2 regions of the Paenibacillus filicis genome follow, and region 2 is predicted to be linked to the other one. Evidence: predicted binding sites of a transcription regulator. Region 2 holds the regulator's gene; the other holds the start of a gene.
The links. Region 2 encodes NrdR, which represses ribonucleotide reductase genes. Its sites were predicted from a motif close to AACACNATATATNGTGTT; they were not measured.
Positions count from the first base shown of each region.

Region 1: nrdI (class Ib ribonucleoside-diphosphate reductase assembly flavoprotein NrdI) is a predicted target of NrdR. The motif match lies at 2,035-2,052, and genes of this name have one in related genera.

Region 1 is NZ_JBBPCC010000006.1:72,565-80,066, forward strand. It holds gene nrdE (class 1b ribonucleoside-diphosphate reductase subunit alpha) at 1-1,426, opposite strand, end outside; gene nrdI (class Ib ribonucleoside-diphosphate reductase assembly flavoprotein NrdI) at 1,413-1,772, opposite strand; gene WMW72_RS11210 (DUF5050 domain-containing protein) at 2,237-3,829, opposite strand; gene fumC (class II fumarate hydratase) at 4,385-5,773, opposite strand; gene WMW72_RS11220 (DUF4023 domain-containing protein) at 5,886-6,032, shown strand; gene WMW72_RS11225 (MBL fold metallo-hydrolase) at 6,212-6,979, shown strand; gene WMW72_RS11230 (Lrp/AsnC family transcriptional regulator) at 6,987-7,400, opposite strand.
Region 2 is NZ_JBBPCC010000001.1:518,488-525,989, reverse strand. It holds gene mutM (DNA-formamidopyrimidine glycosylase) at 1-10, shown strand, start outside; gene ytaF (sporulation membrane protein YtaF) at 177-875, shown strand; gene coaE (dephospho-CoA kinase) at 908-1,504, shown strand; gene WMW72_RS02435 (lytic transglycosylase domain-containing protein) at 1,501-2,070, shown strand; gene WMW72_RS02430 (alpha/beta-type small acid-soluble spore protein) at 2,151-2,375, opposite strand; gene nrdR (transcriptional regulator NrdR) at 2,474-2,956, shown strand; tRNA gene WMW72_RS02420 (tRNA-Ala) at 3,049-3,121, shown strand; gene WMW72_RS02415 (winged helix-turn-helix transcriptional regulator) at 3,409-3,876, opposite strand; gene WMW72_RS02410 (YciI family protein) at 3,952-4,257, shown strand; gene WMW72_RS02405 (DinB family protein) at 4,259-4,726, shown strand; gene WMW72_RS02400 (SRPBCC domain-containing protein) at 5,177-5,653, shown strand; gene WMW72_RS02395 (IS110 family RNA-guided transposase) at 5,836-6,594, opposite strand; partial or broken gene WMW72_RS02390 (IS3 family transposase) at 7,183-7,502, shown strand, end outside.

The DNA of each region.
Region 1 (7,502 bases), on a different contig from region 2:
CACTGTCATAGGCGATCCGATTCTTGGCCAGATAGCCGTGCAGGTTCATGGCCCCGAGACCGACTGCATGCAGCTCGCGGTTTGCCTTGGCGACGCCTGGAGCGTTGCCGATCTCCGTCATGTCGCTGACCGCGGTCAGCGCGGTGATCCCTTCATGGACGGACTCGCGGATCTTGCGGCGCTCCATCACGTTTACGATGTTCAGCGAAGCCAGATTGCAGCAGATATCGCGCCGGATCTGATCGGCTTGTCCATAATCACCGATCGTCGAAGTCTCCTGCAGCTGGAAAATCTCCGTGCACAGGTTGGACATCTTGATCTTGCCTACACCGTTCAGCGCATGGGCCTTAGTCGCATTGGTGCGGTTCATGATGTAGGGATAGCCGGATTCGAGCTGAATGGATGCAATTTTCACCAGCATATCGCGCGCGCTCATGACGACCTTCTTGCGTACCCGGTCGTCCGCCAGCAGCGTGTCGTACATCTCGTCCAGATCCATGTCGTCAAGATGCTGTCCATAGGCTTTGAACACGGTGAACGGAGCAAATACATGAAGCGGCTGATTGTCCTCTGCCAGCTTGTAGAAGCGGTTCGGTACGATCAGGCCGATCGATAAGGTTTGCAGTCTTGTTTTTTCGTCAGCGTTGATTTTCTTGCTATCCAGGAACTCCATCAAGTCCCAGCCGAAGATATTGTAGTAAGCCGCACCGGAGCCCTTGCGCTGTCCCATCTGATCCGCGTAGGAGAAGGCATCCTCCATCAGCTTCAGCACGGGCATAATGCCCTTGGCAGCGCCCTCGACGCCCTTGATCGGCTCGCCGCGTCCGCGCAGCTTGGACAGATTGACTGCGACGCCGCCGCCGATCTTAGAGAGCTGCATGCAGGTCGCCAGCACATGGTTGATCGAGTTAAGCGCATCGTCCATCTCCAGCAGGAAGCAGGAGACCATCTCTCCCCTGCGGCTCTTGCCCGCATTGAGGAAGGTCGGCGTTGCCGGCTGCAGCCGCTGCTCCATCATTGAGGAAGCGAGCGTGCGTGCTACCTCCACACGGCCCTGACCCAGATGCAGCGCTACAATCGCCACGCGATCCGCATAGTGCTCCAGGTAGACGGAGCGGTCATTGCTTTTCACCGCATAATCCGTATAGAACTTGGAGGCCGCCATATAGGAAGGAAATTCAAAGCCGTACTCATGGGTGATCCGGTAAATCTCATCCACCTGGAATTCCGTATACGTATCGAAAACATTCTCGTAATAGTCCTGATCAATCATATAGCGTACCTTGACGAGATGACTCTCGAAGGCCAGGCTCTTGGCGTACACCTCTTCCATGAAAGACCGAACCGCTTCCCGGTCCTTGTCCAATTGGAAAAATCCGTCCGTCCCTTTCTGCATCAAAAGGTTGTTTAACTCAATATGCCGCAACCTCGTCCACTCCCATCATAAATTGTTGCACGTCCCGCTGAGTCCCCGCAAGCTCGAACTTAGCCAGGATCGGTACTTTATATTCCGCTGCAATCTTGTCCGCGCTGAGCGCGAAGCCTGTCCCCCAATTACGGTTCCCGCTGGCAGCCACACCCTGCAGATAATCACCATTGTCCCGCAGGAACGAAGCGACACGCTCGGGCACCTGCCCGAAGCCTGTCGTATAAGTGACGAGCACGAAGGGCTCCTGCGCGATCATCGCCTCCTCGATCTGCAGCGAGCGCACGCTAAGCTTGCGGATAAACCGGCGGACATTGCCTGTCTTGGAATCATAAACAACGAGCATAAGAGGATCCCCTCCAGTTACAAAGTAGCCCCTCCAAAAAAACCATCCGGATGAGGAGCAGATAAGGGAGTGCCCCGGACGAAATCAGGAATGGCCCTGTAGCTTTGCAGCTTGGGTCCAGACGTCCGTGAGTGCCTCCCGGAATGCTGTCGATACAAGGATGACGCAAGGCTTGTCTGACGCCTTTCTACGGCGTCTACCGCGTTGCCATCGCCCTGGAAAATTACCAATTAAACCATATGTAGATACTTTCAACAAACTCATATCAATATATAGTGCCTGCCCGGTGTTTGTCAATGAGAATCTTTATCGACAAATTAGGACAGTCCCCGTGACTTTTTCTCCCTTTGGAGCTGCTTTCGAGCTGCCGGATCACGCCAAAAAGCCGCCTGTCAGGCGGCTTGGCCGGTGCATAAAGGGCTGAAAAGCGTCCCCGTGCAACGCAAAAAAATAAGATTTTTGAATTAGTTCGAACTGCTCTTGCCAGACGTCTGCATCAGATCAACGCGGTAAACATGGCGGTCGACATTGTCCGTGTAGGTCAGCCTTCCACCCTCTACAGAGACGTAATCGGCGGGATCCGAAGTGGCGAACACACGTTTTCCATCAGCATCCCATACGATCAGGGCGTACCGGTCTCCACCTCCGTTGAAGGTGGCCCACAGATAACCGTTCTCCAGCTTGAGATTCTTTACTTCGGCACGGGGATTCAAGGAAAGGCTGCTGCCGGCGGTATACAGCTCCCCGCTTTCGCTGTCCACATAGTAGATGGTGTCATGTGAGATCACGAACGGGCGGTCCGGACTCACCTCACCTTTGGTAGGCAACAACTTCTCAGGACCTCCCTCTAGCGGGATCTGGTACAGCTTGCCGTTGCTGATGGCGTAGATGGAGTCTTCTTGCACGACAAAATCGCTAGCTGGCAAATCGCTGACCCGGGTCGTCTCCCCGGTGTCGATATTCACCTTATGGATACGGCTTATATCCGTATCGTTCTTCCAATGAAAGGCATTCAAATAGAGATTGCGCCCGACCATATACAAGCTTTGACTAGGCGTGCCACTTTGCCCACCGTTGTTGATCTTCCAATTCCAGCCGTATAAATAATCCGGATCCCCTGCGGGCCGGTATTCCTGTCCCTCTTCCTTGATCCGTAAATTGCCCGGACCTGGCGGCGTTCCATGACTGACATAAACATTCAGGCTTCCAAAATTCCCTCCGGCCGAATATCCCGACCGGATCTCCTCATGGGAGCCGTCCGGATTCAGCTTAATATAGTTGTCACTGCCCATTACAGCTCCGCCCTGGTGGTACCAAAGCAAGACGTCGCCGTCTACTCGACGCAGCCCGTGGGATACATACGTTGAGCCGTCTCCATAGTTCCAGACCGGAAGCTGGAAGATCTCTTTGGCCTGCTCCGGGTGCTGGGCGGAACTTTGCATAATCTTCCCATCCGGTCCACTGTAATAAATGCTCCCGGCTGACTCTACCACCGCACCGTCGCTGTAGCCGGGAAGGTCGATCTGCTGCACTTGGGGATTCGAGGATTGAAGGTTCAGCCCGCTGCGCTCGTCGAACTGGTAGCTCCAGCCGAACTCACCCACGGCGAATCTCCACGTCAGCGGAAAATACGTGACCTCCCGGAATTCCAGCAGCGGGTATTCTTCTGCAGACTGCACAATGTCCTTGCCACCCGCCTTAACGGCAAAGTCAGGAATCGTTGCCGTATAGGCAGCGGCATTCTTCTTGTCTCCGCGGTAGGCTTGATAGGCAACCGAAATGCCGGTCTTCGTAATCTCTAGACCCTTGTCCGTATCCCATCGGGTCGTTAAACCCAGAAACCGGCTGTCCGAGTACGTCATCGGCATGTAGGTAATGTCGTTGTAGACGAGAAGCGGGTACTGCCGGTATGTATTGTCCACTTGCACCCCGTTCACCGTTACTTTAAATGTGGGGATTGACACCTTGACTTCCTTCTCGCGGGCATGGGATGACGCTGGAAGCACCGAGCATACAAGTCCGGCTGCCAGAAAAACCGCGCCCAATCGTCTCAACATGGAATGTTCGCCTCCTGCATAAGTGATTTACTACATACAGATCACCTGAAATGTCCATATAATGGAATATTATAGCAGGAGTTTGGGAGCAGGAACAGATCCTGTCGTTGACACAGACTTGACTTGAGACGAACATGGGACCAGGAATAACGCGGCAACCACCACCTTTGAGCGAGGAGGTACACGAGCAACTACTGGGAGTGATCTGCGGCATCATGCGGATGACGAAGGATTCGGGCCCCACGGTACCAGGTCTCCAAGTAGAGATGGAGGCTCTTCGTGTCCACGCGCGCTGATCGACGGCCTCGTCGTCCACGGTGTGCTCTATCTAGGGCATATCAGCCGTGAACAGATCGCCAAGGTGATCTCCGCCCACCTGGACAGCATCATCATGGTAGGAAGGCAGCGGGAGCTGCCTGAAGAGCCGCTGTCTTAGAGCCTTAGACCTTTAGACCAAGCCTGCAACCCGCGTTTGTAAAGACAGCCCAAAGAGGGGAGCCCCAAGACTTGTGAAGTCCCGGGGCTCCCCTCTTTCTCTTATTGTCGGCTTACCGCTTACGCCTTCGGATGAATCATATCCTCCGGCTTGACAACCTCGTCGAAACGCTCTGCCGTCAAGTATCCGCTGCGCACGGCCGCTTCCTTAAGTGTCAGGCCTTCCTTATGGGCCGTCTTGGCGATGGAGGCCGCCTTCTCGTACCCGATATGCGGGTTGAGCGCCGTGACCAGCATCAGCGACTGCTCCAGATGCCGCGTGATGACCGCACGGTTCGGCTCGATCCCGACAGCGCAATGCTCGTTGAAAGAGTTTATCCCATCCGCCAGCAGCCGGACCGACTGCAGGAAGTTGTGGATAATAACCGGCTTGAATACGTTCAGCTCGAAGTTGCCCTGGCTCGCGGCGAAGCCGATCGCGGCATCATTGCCCATGACCTGGCAGGCCACCATCGTTATCGCCTCACTCTGCGTCGGATTGACCTTGCCCGGCATGATCGAGCTGCCCGGCTCGTTCTCGGGAATCGTCAACTCGCCGATCCCGCTCCGTGGGCCGCTTGCCAGCCAGCGAACATCGTTGGCGATCTTCATCAGATCGGCAGCCAGCGCTTTGAGCGCGCCGTGGGTGTACACGATCTGGTCATGGCTCGTCAGCCCATGGAACTTGTTCTCCGCGGAGACGAACGGAATGCCCGTCTCGCGGGCAATTTCCCCCGCCGTGTCATCGCCGAACTGCGGGTGGGCGTTCAGCCCGGTGCCGACAGCCGTGCCCCCGATCGCAAGCTCGTGCATCGTCTCCATGCTCTGGCGAATCATCCGCTCCGTCTTGTCCAGCATCGCCCACCAGCCGCTAATCTCCTGTCCCAGCGTAAGCGGAGTTGCGTCCTGGAGATGGGTTCTTCCGATCTTGACGATATCGGCGAACGCCTCTGATTTACTTTTCAGCGTCCCCTTCAGCGCGTCCAGGGCCGGCAGCAGCCGGTTGTGAAGAGCCAGTACCCCTGCGATATGCATCGCCGTAGGGAACGTGTCGTTGGAGCTCTGGGAACGGTTCACGTCATCATTCGGATGGATGCGCACGACGGACCCCTGCTCTTCGAGACGCTGATTCGCCAGCCGTGCGATGACCTCATTAGCATTCATATTCGACTGAGTACCGCTGCCGGTCTGCCAGACGACCAGAGGGAAGTGCTCGTCCCAGTCTCCGGCGACGACCTCGGAGGCTGCGGCAGCGATAGCATCCGCCTTGGCCTGCTCCAGCTTGCCGAGCTTCAGGTTCGCCAATGCGGCCGTTTTCTTCAGCAGGCCGAAAGCATGCACCACTTCGAGCGGCATCCGCTCCGTGCCGATGCGGAAATTTTCGCGGCTGCGCTGCGTTTGCGCTCCCCACAGCTTATCATTCGGGACGCGAATCTCTCCCATGGTATCCTTCTCAATCCGGTAATCCATACGTATAGCCTCCTCAATTGTGAATAGATTTGGTAAGCATGTTCCCCTCCTGCATAGGGCTCTATAGGGTTTGGGCAACCTAGAGGACTGACAGCGAAAGGAGGGATTTCCAGTGAAAGACAACCTGAAAGGATCGACGGAGCAGTTTGTAGACAAGCTGCACGATACCCAGGCCAAGGACGACAAAAATCGTGCGCATAACGGCGGAGGCCATCCGGAAAGCAAGCTTCCCGGCGAGCAGCACCGTAAAGGCAACTAACTTCATGCTACTTGTGTCCTGCAAATGCGGCCGGCCCCGCCTAAGATTCATCGGTGCCGGTCTTTTTCATGATGAAAGCTAACCGGCTTGAATCCCTTCGCGAAGCTCGTGCGATCCGGTGTACGATCAGATAGAAGTTCAAGCAAGTCTTCTATCTGATCCCATAAGGAGAGATTCCCATGCATATTCAATTAATCCGTCACGCCACTCTGCAGTTCCATTACGCAGGTCTCCGACTGCTCGTCGATCCGATGTTCAGCGAGGCCGGCTCCCTGCCACCCGTTCCCAATACGGATAACGCCGTGAACAACCCGCTCGTACCGCTGCCAGTGTCCGTGGGAGAGCTGCTGCATCCGGACGCTATTCTTCTGACGCATAATCACCCGGACCATTGGGACGCAGCCGCGACCCAGCGCCTGCCCCGCTCCATCCCGGTCTTCTGCCAGCCCGCCGACCTGAAGATGCTGCAGGAGCTAGGCTTTAAGGAAGTCACCGCCGTCGAATCCTCCTTGCGGTGGCAAGGCATAAGTCTGACGCGGACATCCGGCCAGCACGGGACGGGCGAGATCGGGATCGCGATGGGCCCCGTCTCCGGCTTCGTCCTGCAAGCGGACAACGAGCCATCCCTCTACCTTGCCGGAGACACCATCTGGTGTTCGGATGTGCAAGACGCGCTAAACGTCCATCAGCCTGATGTGATCGTTCTGTTTGGCGGCGGGGCGGAGTTCCGGGAGGGCGGTCCGATCACCATGACGGGCGAGGATGTGCTTCAGGTTGCCTCGTACGGCCCGAAGGCCGAGCTTGTCGTCGCCCACCTGGATACCTGGAACCACTGCTTCGTCACGCGCGCCGACATGCGCCGTATCGCCGGACAGGCCGATCCCGGGACAGCGCGCCGGATTCATATTCCGGCAGATGGGGACACCCTCGAATTCAAGCTGTCCTAAGCCCTTTCTATTTGATCCGGCCGAGCAGCATGTTCACCCGGTAATTGCCATGCTCCAGCAGCCGGTCGAGCATCGCGTTCAGCGCATCCGTGTCTTCGACGATCACCCGGAGCTGGTAGCATCCCTCGCCGCTGACCCGGTGAGCCTCGGAAACCGACTCTTCCTGTTGCAGGTACCGCAGGAAGGGCTGATGATCCCAGGATTTCAAGAAGACGGTCACGAGCGCCTGTACCGCCATTCCCTGCTTCGCCGGGTCCGACATGACCGTATACCCCTGAATCACGCCCGTATCCTCCAGCTTGCGGATGCGGGCTCCTACCGCTTGACCTGTCATATGTACCTGCTCGCCTATTTCTCTCCATTGCAGCCGGGCATTCTGCTTCAGCAAACGCAGGATGTCTTTGTCTGTTTGATCCAGCATGGAAGCTCCTCACTCTCATTCCTGTTCTTCCCTTTTAATGATAAGGAGAATGAAGAAGAGAAGCAACTGGACTCAAGCATGCCGGAGCCGGATCGCATAAAT
Region 2 (7,502 bases):
TCGTAAATAATGCACCAGCCGCCCAGAACTCCCATATAGTAAGCCATGAGCCGCCCAGCCCGGTGCCCGCCATGCAAAATGTAGCGATCAGGCTGTGCGCAAACATGAACGGAAGCGCGTTGGTCTGTCTGGAGTAGCGGTCGCACGCGTTTCTTGTTGCTGGGAGGGAAGGGCACATGCTGCCGGTTTTTTCATTGTTGCTGCTCGCGTTGGCGGTTAGTTTGGATGGATTTGGCGTAGGAGTAACCTACGGACTGCGCAAGATCAGGATTCCGTTAATTTCGATTGCGATTATTTCTTGCTGCTCGGGGTTCATCATATTTATCTCCATGCAGATCGGCGTATGGATGAGCGGGTGGGTACACCCGGATCTGGCCAAGAACATCGGCGCGCTGATTCTGGTTGGGATCGGGTTATGGGCCTTGTACCAGCTCTATGCGCAGCGTAAGGAAGATTCCGTTACGGACGAACCGCAGGTTACCATCTCTTCACTGCCTGATCCTGGGGCTGCCGTTCTAGCGTCCCCCAGTACCAAGGAGATTATCTATATCGAGCTGAAGCGATTCGGGCTTGTTATTCAAATTCTGCGGAAGCCTTCCATCGCGGACATGGACCGTTCCGGCACGATCTCCGCGTATGAGGCGACACTGCTCGGCCTGGCCCTATCTCTGGACGCGTTCGGCGCGGGCATAGGGGCCGCCTTGCTAGGCTTCACGCCTTGGCTGACGGCAGCTGTCATCGCAGCGGCCAGCGGTATTTTCCTCGGACTTGGCCTGCGCATAGGCCTGAGATTCGCCGGTGTCTGGTGGATGCGCCGGATATCCGTGGTTCCCGGATTTCTTCTTATTATTATGGGTATTATGAAACTGTTCTAATCTATGACGAATGAAGTAGGGGAGTCAGGTTTATGAATATTGGATTAACCGGAGGAATCGCCTGCGGCAAAAGCACGGTAGCGGCGATGCTGGTCCGCCGCGGAGCATTGCTCGTGGATGCGGATCGTATCGCTCGGGAAGTCGTAGAGCCGCATACGCCCGTTCTCGCCCAGGTGATCGAGCGCTTCGGCGCTGATCTGCTGCTGCCGGACGGCTCGCTCAATCGCAAGAAGCTGGGGGAGCGGGTATTCGGCGACGAGTCCGCCCGGCGCGATCTGGAGGGGCTGCTGCATCCTCCGATCCGCGCGACGATGCGGGAGAGGATGCGAAGCTATCAAGAGGAGCATCCAGACAAACTGGTCGTCGTAGATATTCCGCTTCTGTACGAATCCGGCCTGCAGGCGATGGTGGAGCAGGTGCTGGTCGTCTATGTGCCGCGGGAGGTACAGCTCTCCAGATTGATCGCCAGAGACGGCATGACGCTGGAGCAGGCAGAGAAGCGCCTGAATGCCCAGATGCCGATTGAAGAGAAGAAGCGGCTCGCCGACATCTTGATTGACAACACAGGCTCGCTGGAGGAGACGGAAAGACAGCTGGACCAGTTTTGGATAGAAAGGGGACTTTCATGAGGTTTTGGCGCAAGAAACGGGTATTTGCCGTTCTCCTGGTGACCTTTCTTGTTTTCTTATTCCTAAGCAGTTCCTTTGTCGGCCGGTATATCTATCCGATCTCCTATCAGCATGAAATCCGGCTATACGCCAAGAAGTATGAGCTTGACCCGTTTCTGGTTGCTGCCGTTATCCGTGTAGAAACAAACTACCAGCCGCATATGGAATCGAAGAAGGGCGCTTATGGCTTGATGCAATTAATGCCGGATACCTCATCATGGATTATCGAGAAGGCGGCCTTTGATGATACATACCGTAATCAGCTTGATCAGCCTGCTGTTAGCATTGAGCTCGGAGCCTGGTATTTGAACTGGATGAGCAAGCAATTCGGCGGGAATATGTACGCGATGATCGCCGGATACAACGCTGGGCATGGGAAGGTCAGCCGCTGGCTGCAGGAGAAGCGGTGGGATGGTACCTTGTCTAATGCGCAGCAAATCCCTTATGGAGAGACACGCCATTACCTTCAGCGTGTGACGTATTATTACCATAAATATCATAAGCTATATGGAGAAGAATGGAAGTAAATGGAGAAAGAAGCGCTGGACAAGCCGCCCTTACAGGAGGAATATCCGGCACTTCTTCTCGTTTTCAGCAAAACGTGGTATTATTTGTATTGACCGGCAAGCGATTGCTCGGCGATTTGTACCAAGCGGCGTGTGATGTGACCACCGATCGCACCAGTATCACGAGTAGCTACGTTACCGTAGTAACCGTCTTGGGGAATTGCGATCCCCAATTCTTGGGCTACCTCGTACTTCAGTTGATCCAACGCTGCGCTAGCTTGTGGCACGACCAGTGCGTTGCTGCTGCGGGATTGACCTGCACCCATGTCTGTTCACCTCCTTGTCGGTTGGTAATCCTATTATGCTCGTTTCGCTTGGCATCATGTGAGGGAGTCTTTGGAAAAAGGAAAGGAAGAATTACTACATGAAATGCCCCTTCTGCGATTATTCCGGAACGAAAGTGCTTGACTCGCGTTCCGCCAATGAAGACAAGTCCATACGCCGCCGCCGTGAGTGTGAGAAATGCTCGAAACGCTTTACGACGTTCGAAATGGTTGAAGAAACGCCCCTTATCGTCATCAAGAAGGATGGAAGCCGTGAGGAATTCAGCCGGGAGAAAATGCTGCGCGGTCTGATTCGCGCCTGCGAGAAGCGCCCCGTTCCGCTGGAGCGTCTGGAAATGATTGTATCCGAGGTGGAGAAGCAGGTCCGCACTACGGCCCAGGCCGAAGTGGATAGCCGCGCCATCGGAGAGATTGTGATGACCGAGCTGTACCCAGTCGATGAAGTGGCCTACATTCGCTTTGCATCGGTATACCGGCAGTTCAAGGACATCAATATGTTCATGAAGGAGCTTAGCGGGCTGTTATCCAAGCACCAAGTCGGCGGTGATGGCGGGAAAAATTAATTTTCCGCCAACCGTTGACAAGCCCGCAGCACCATGGTATTATCATTCTTGTCGCTAAACAAGGGCAAGAAAATGAAGGAATTAAATATCATGGGGCCTTAGCTCAGCTGGGAGAGCGCATCGCTGGCAGCGATGAGGTCAGGGGTTCGATCCCCCTAGGCTCCATACAAAAAACGTCATCACTTATAGTGGTGACGTTTTTTTGTATGGATTGCCTGGGGGGGAGATGAACCCCTATAGGTTCGCCCGCGCGGACGAAAGAAGTGAATAGGCTTCGAAGTAATACTTCTAATGTAGGAGCACGCCGTCTGAATCTACCGCTAAAAGTCCTTGTCGAATACGCTTCGTCAGCATAAATGAGGATTCTAATAAAGGTTGCGTTTTTTATTGGTCTAAAGGGGGAGCACCTTACAAATTCACCCGCTCAAGATACATACATGTTACTAAAACCACTACCGCTGCTCCACTTGCTTAATTACACTCCCTGGACCAGCGAATACAGATCCGCCATTTTGAACCGTCTTCCGTATAAGTTGAATTAAACTGTCCTTGTCCATCTGGATATCGTTCAACCATGCTAAGGTATCTGCAGTTTCGGGTTCATGCTTCACTCCCCAGGTTGATAACTCCCACAGGACCGGTAATAAATCCAACCCGGACTCCGTTAATGCGTACAGGTCTTTTCTCTTGTCACTGGGATGGGGGCTCTTGGTAATCAAGCCCAGTGTCTCAAGACGAGACAATCGATTCGTTAGTATATTTCTAGCAATCCCTTCATCCGAGGCAAGGAATTCCCCGAACGTTTTCTTTCCTGCAAATATGATATCCCTGATGATAAGCAATGACCATGAGTCGCCTAACAGATCAAGAGAAAATGAGATCGGACAATCCGATCTTCTATGTGGTTTGAAATTTTGCATAGGGCCTCCCTTGACTTCCTAGATTGATTATAATTATAATTAAGTCAGTTTCAAAATGCAACTGAAATGGAGGGGATGGAATTGAAATTTTTGTTGGTTTATAGAGGCGGTGTCGTTCCAGAAGATCATCTTGATCGTAACATTAATGAACTATGGGGATGGCTCGACAATTTAAAGGAAAAAGGGTATGAGAAGGTACGTTTCGCGGGAAGCGGCCGTAAAAGCATTTCGAAGGATTTGATTGCTGATTACTCCGGAGACATATTCGGCGTTTCCATTATCGAAGCTGGTTCTTTGGAGGAAGTGGTCTCATTAACTTCAGATTGGCCGGAGTTACAATACGGGGGCAGGATTGAGATCGTAGAAGCGATAGGTGATTAGCATGTCCGATACGTATATATTTAATTTGTTTGCAGATGTTAGAAAACAAATATTGAGTGTAATAACAAGACTGTCAAAGGGTCAAATGGAACACGTTCCTAAAGGCTTCAACAACAATCTACATTGGCAGGTCGGTCATGTGTTAACGATAGCGGATGATTTAATATTTGAGTTTTCGGGAGTTGGGGCAAGGATTCCACAGCACTATAGAACTTATTTTGCTTCAGGAACAAGTCCCTCAAGCTGGCCGGGGCAACCGCCAGGGATTGAAATACTTCTTAGGGATTTGGAAAATCAGATGGTGGAAATATGCAATAAGTATGACGGTCTGCTGGAGCAACCTGTAGCATATGAGAACAACTTTCTTCAAGCAAGTGTAATCGGTGAACTTTTTTATGTTCTACTTGCCCATGAAAGTACACATCTAGGAATGCTTATTGCGATGGACAAGGTTTTGCAGAATGAATAAATGGATAACGACTGAGAGGTAAGGGGTCGCCCGCGTGGACGTACTGAACTTCTTATTCGACTGATTGCGTAGAAAGACGCTAGTAACTTTCATGACGTCTATAGCATTCCAACTCCAGTATGATGTGGAGTGACTCCATGTGGGCGTTCGTTCTTATTCGGCGTTTTGTGCGGGATTCGATCATGAACGATTTCAAATCGCTCACAGGCCTCTGCAACATGTATCGAATTAGGTTTGTTAGATAGACTTGATCTTCATACCGCGCCAACATTGCTTGAGAAAGGTACACGATTATTTGATCATATTAGTCAGGGAAGTGTGACGCTCGAATCAAATGAAGGAATCGAGAGTTATCCATGTTAAATATGATGCGATTAAATGAATGGATTGAGTATCCTGTTAAACCTATTTTTATAGGTGAAGAAAAAGGGGAACTAAGGAGGTAGTTACATGGTAGATACAAATAATAACAAAAGAATTGATACTGCTTCAAGAGTCATTAGGGCGTCAGCACAAGTAATTTATCAAGCAATGTTGAATCCAGAAGCGCTCGCTTTATGGCTTCCACCGGAAGGAATGTCTGGTCAAATCGATACATTTGATGCAAGGGAAGGGGGTGTTTATAAAATGACGCTTATCTACGAAGGAGATGAAGAGATACAGGGAAAAACCTCAGAAAATAGAGATGTCACTGAAGGCGAATTTTTGGAGCTAATTCCAGATGAACGAATTGTTAAAACCGTTCAATTTCATTCAGAGGACACACGATTCTCTGGTGAGATGATCCAAAAATGGCTGTTAGAAGCCCATTCAGAAGGAACAAAAGTGACTGTCATTTGTGAGGATGTTCCTGAAGGGATACGAAAAGAAGATCATGACGTTGGTTTACGATCCACGTTGGCGAACCTTGCAGTATTTACGGAGTGATAAGAGACTTTTTCTGTGAAAAGAAAGAAACACCTATGGTGGGTCTCGTCTTAGAAGTTGAAGAATAGCAGAAAAATGGCAATAGAATGCCCGTTTTTTTCGCAAGAGCAACAAGTGCTTTTTTCTTGCCACGACGGGAGGCTAGAGACCAGAACTTAGCTGATAAGCGCGTGTTACGGGTTTTAGAAGCAGCCCAAGCCGCCTCGCATAAAGCTGTTTTGATGTGAGGATTCCCTTTTACTGTGCGGGTACTTTTTTTGACCTGCGCTTTCGTGATTGCCTGGTGATACTCCCGCCCAAGAAGTCAGGTGAGCTGCCGTAGGCAATTGATTCATGTTATGGCCCATCTCAGCGAGTATACTGGCGGCGGTTATTCGTTTCACACCAGGCATGGTTTGCATGAGCTCCATCTCTTCCTTGTAGCTGACTAGATACTCCTCGATCCGCTCATCCAATTGACGAATCGACTCTTCGTAAAAGGCGATTTCATTCCACAGAAACCGGATCATAAACATTTGATGCTCATCCAGTGTCCCAAACAAGGAATCTGCCAATTCAGGCACTTTTTTCTTTACATTGCCTTTGACGCGGCCCTCAATATCGCTAGGATCGATAAATCCTTGCTCCATTAACCTTTTGAGCAAATTGCGCCCTGAAACGCCAAAAACATCGCTAATGACCGTTCCAAGTTTAATGTTGGCGCATTCCAGTACCTTTTGAAGCCGGTTTTTCTTTGCAGTTAGTCCACCCACTTGCTTCTTGCGAAGACGGGTGAGTTCGCGCAGGTCTGTCTGAGGGACAAAGCTGGGCTCAATTAAGCCATGCCTGAGAAGTTTTGCAATCCACTCAGCATCCGATACGTCGGTCTTGCGTCCAGGTACGTTTTTTATGCGCTGGGCAGGATTTGCCCATACAAAGCAACCCCTTGTATTTTTTATCAACCGTTGAGGTGAATTATTTTCAACAGTTTCTGATCAACCTGGTCATTGGGTATGAGGCGGTTTCCTTGATGACAGGGATCACCTTATGGGTCAGTGTATCCGTCACCTAGGTATATACCGGCTACGCTGTACTGACTTAGGCAAGCGGCTGAGAGTTTTTCGCAAGTTGCTTCAGTCGAACGAGATTCTTCCCTCTTTTGATCGAAATGTATTTGAAAGCATCATGGACAAAGTAATTGTTGGAGACCCATCCGATCCGTATCAACTGCCCTTCGTCTATAAGACAGGTTTTCATAAATAGCGTTCAAAGCAGAAGCAAAATGCACAAACAGATTCAAAAAAGTCCTTAAAAAATGAAAGGAGTGGATTGTGTTCCTATTCCCCGGACGACGCTGGGATGTATTTTTTTGTAAATTTGATTACGTGATTATTTTGGTCGATTTTCTTCATTGCCCCTGTTTCCTTATTAAGATAACACATTATCAATATTAGCACTTGATACACGAAATAGGAGTACTGGATCGTATACACTTAGTTGGACAATAAAAATAAGGGCTTGCCTATCATCCTAAGGAGCGGATCTCTACAATGCCAAAACAACAACGACGTACTTTTACAGCACAATTCAAAAAACAAATGGTGGGACTATATGAAAGCGGTAAATCCAGAGCAGCAATTGTGGAGGGATATGACCTTACCGCCTCCGCTTTAGACCGCTGGATCAAACAAGCCACGACTACAGGATCCTTCAAGGAGAAGGACAATCACTCGTCAGAGGAAAATGAGTTGCTTGCTTTACGAAGAGAAAACCAACGTTTGAAAATGGAGGTGGATATTTTAAAGCAAGCCGCGCTGATCATGGGACGAAAGTAGCTATCATCCAGAACAATCGTGATAAATACTCGGTA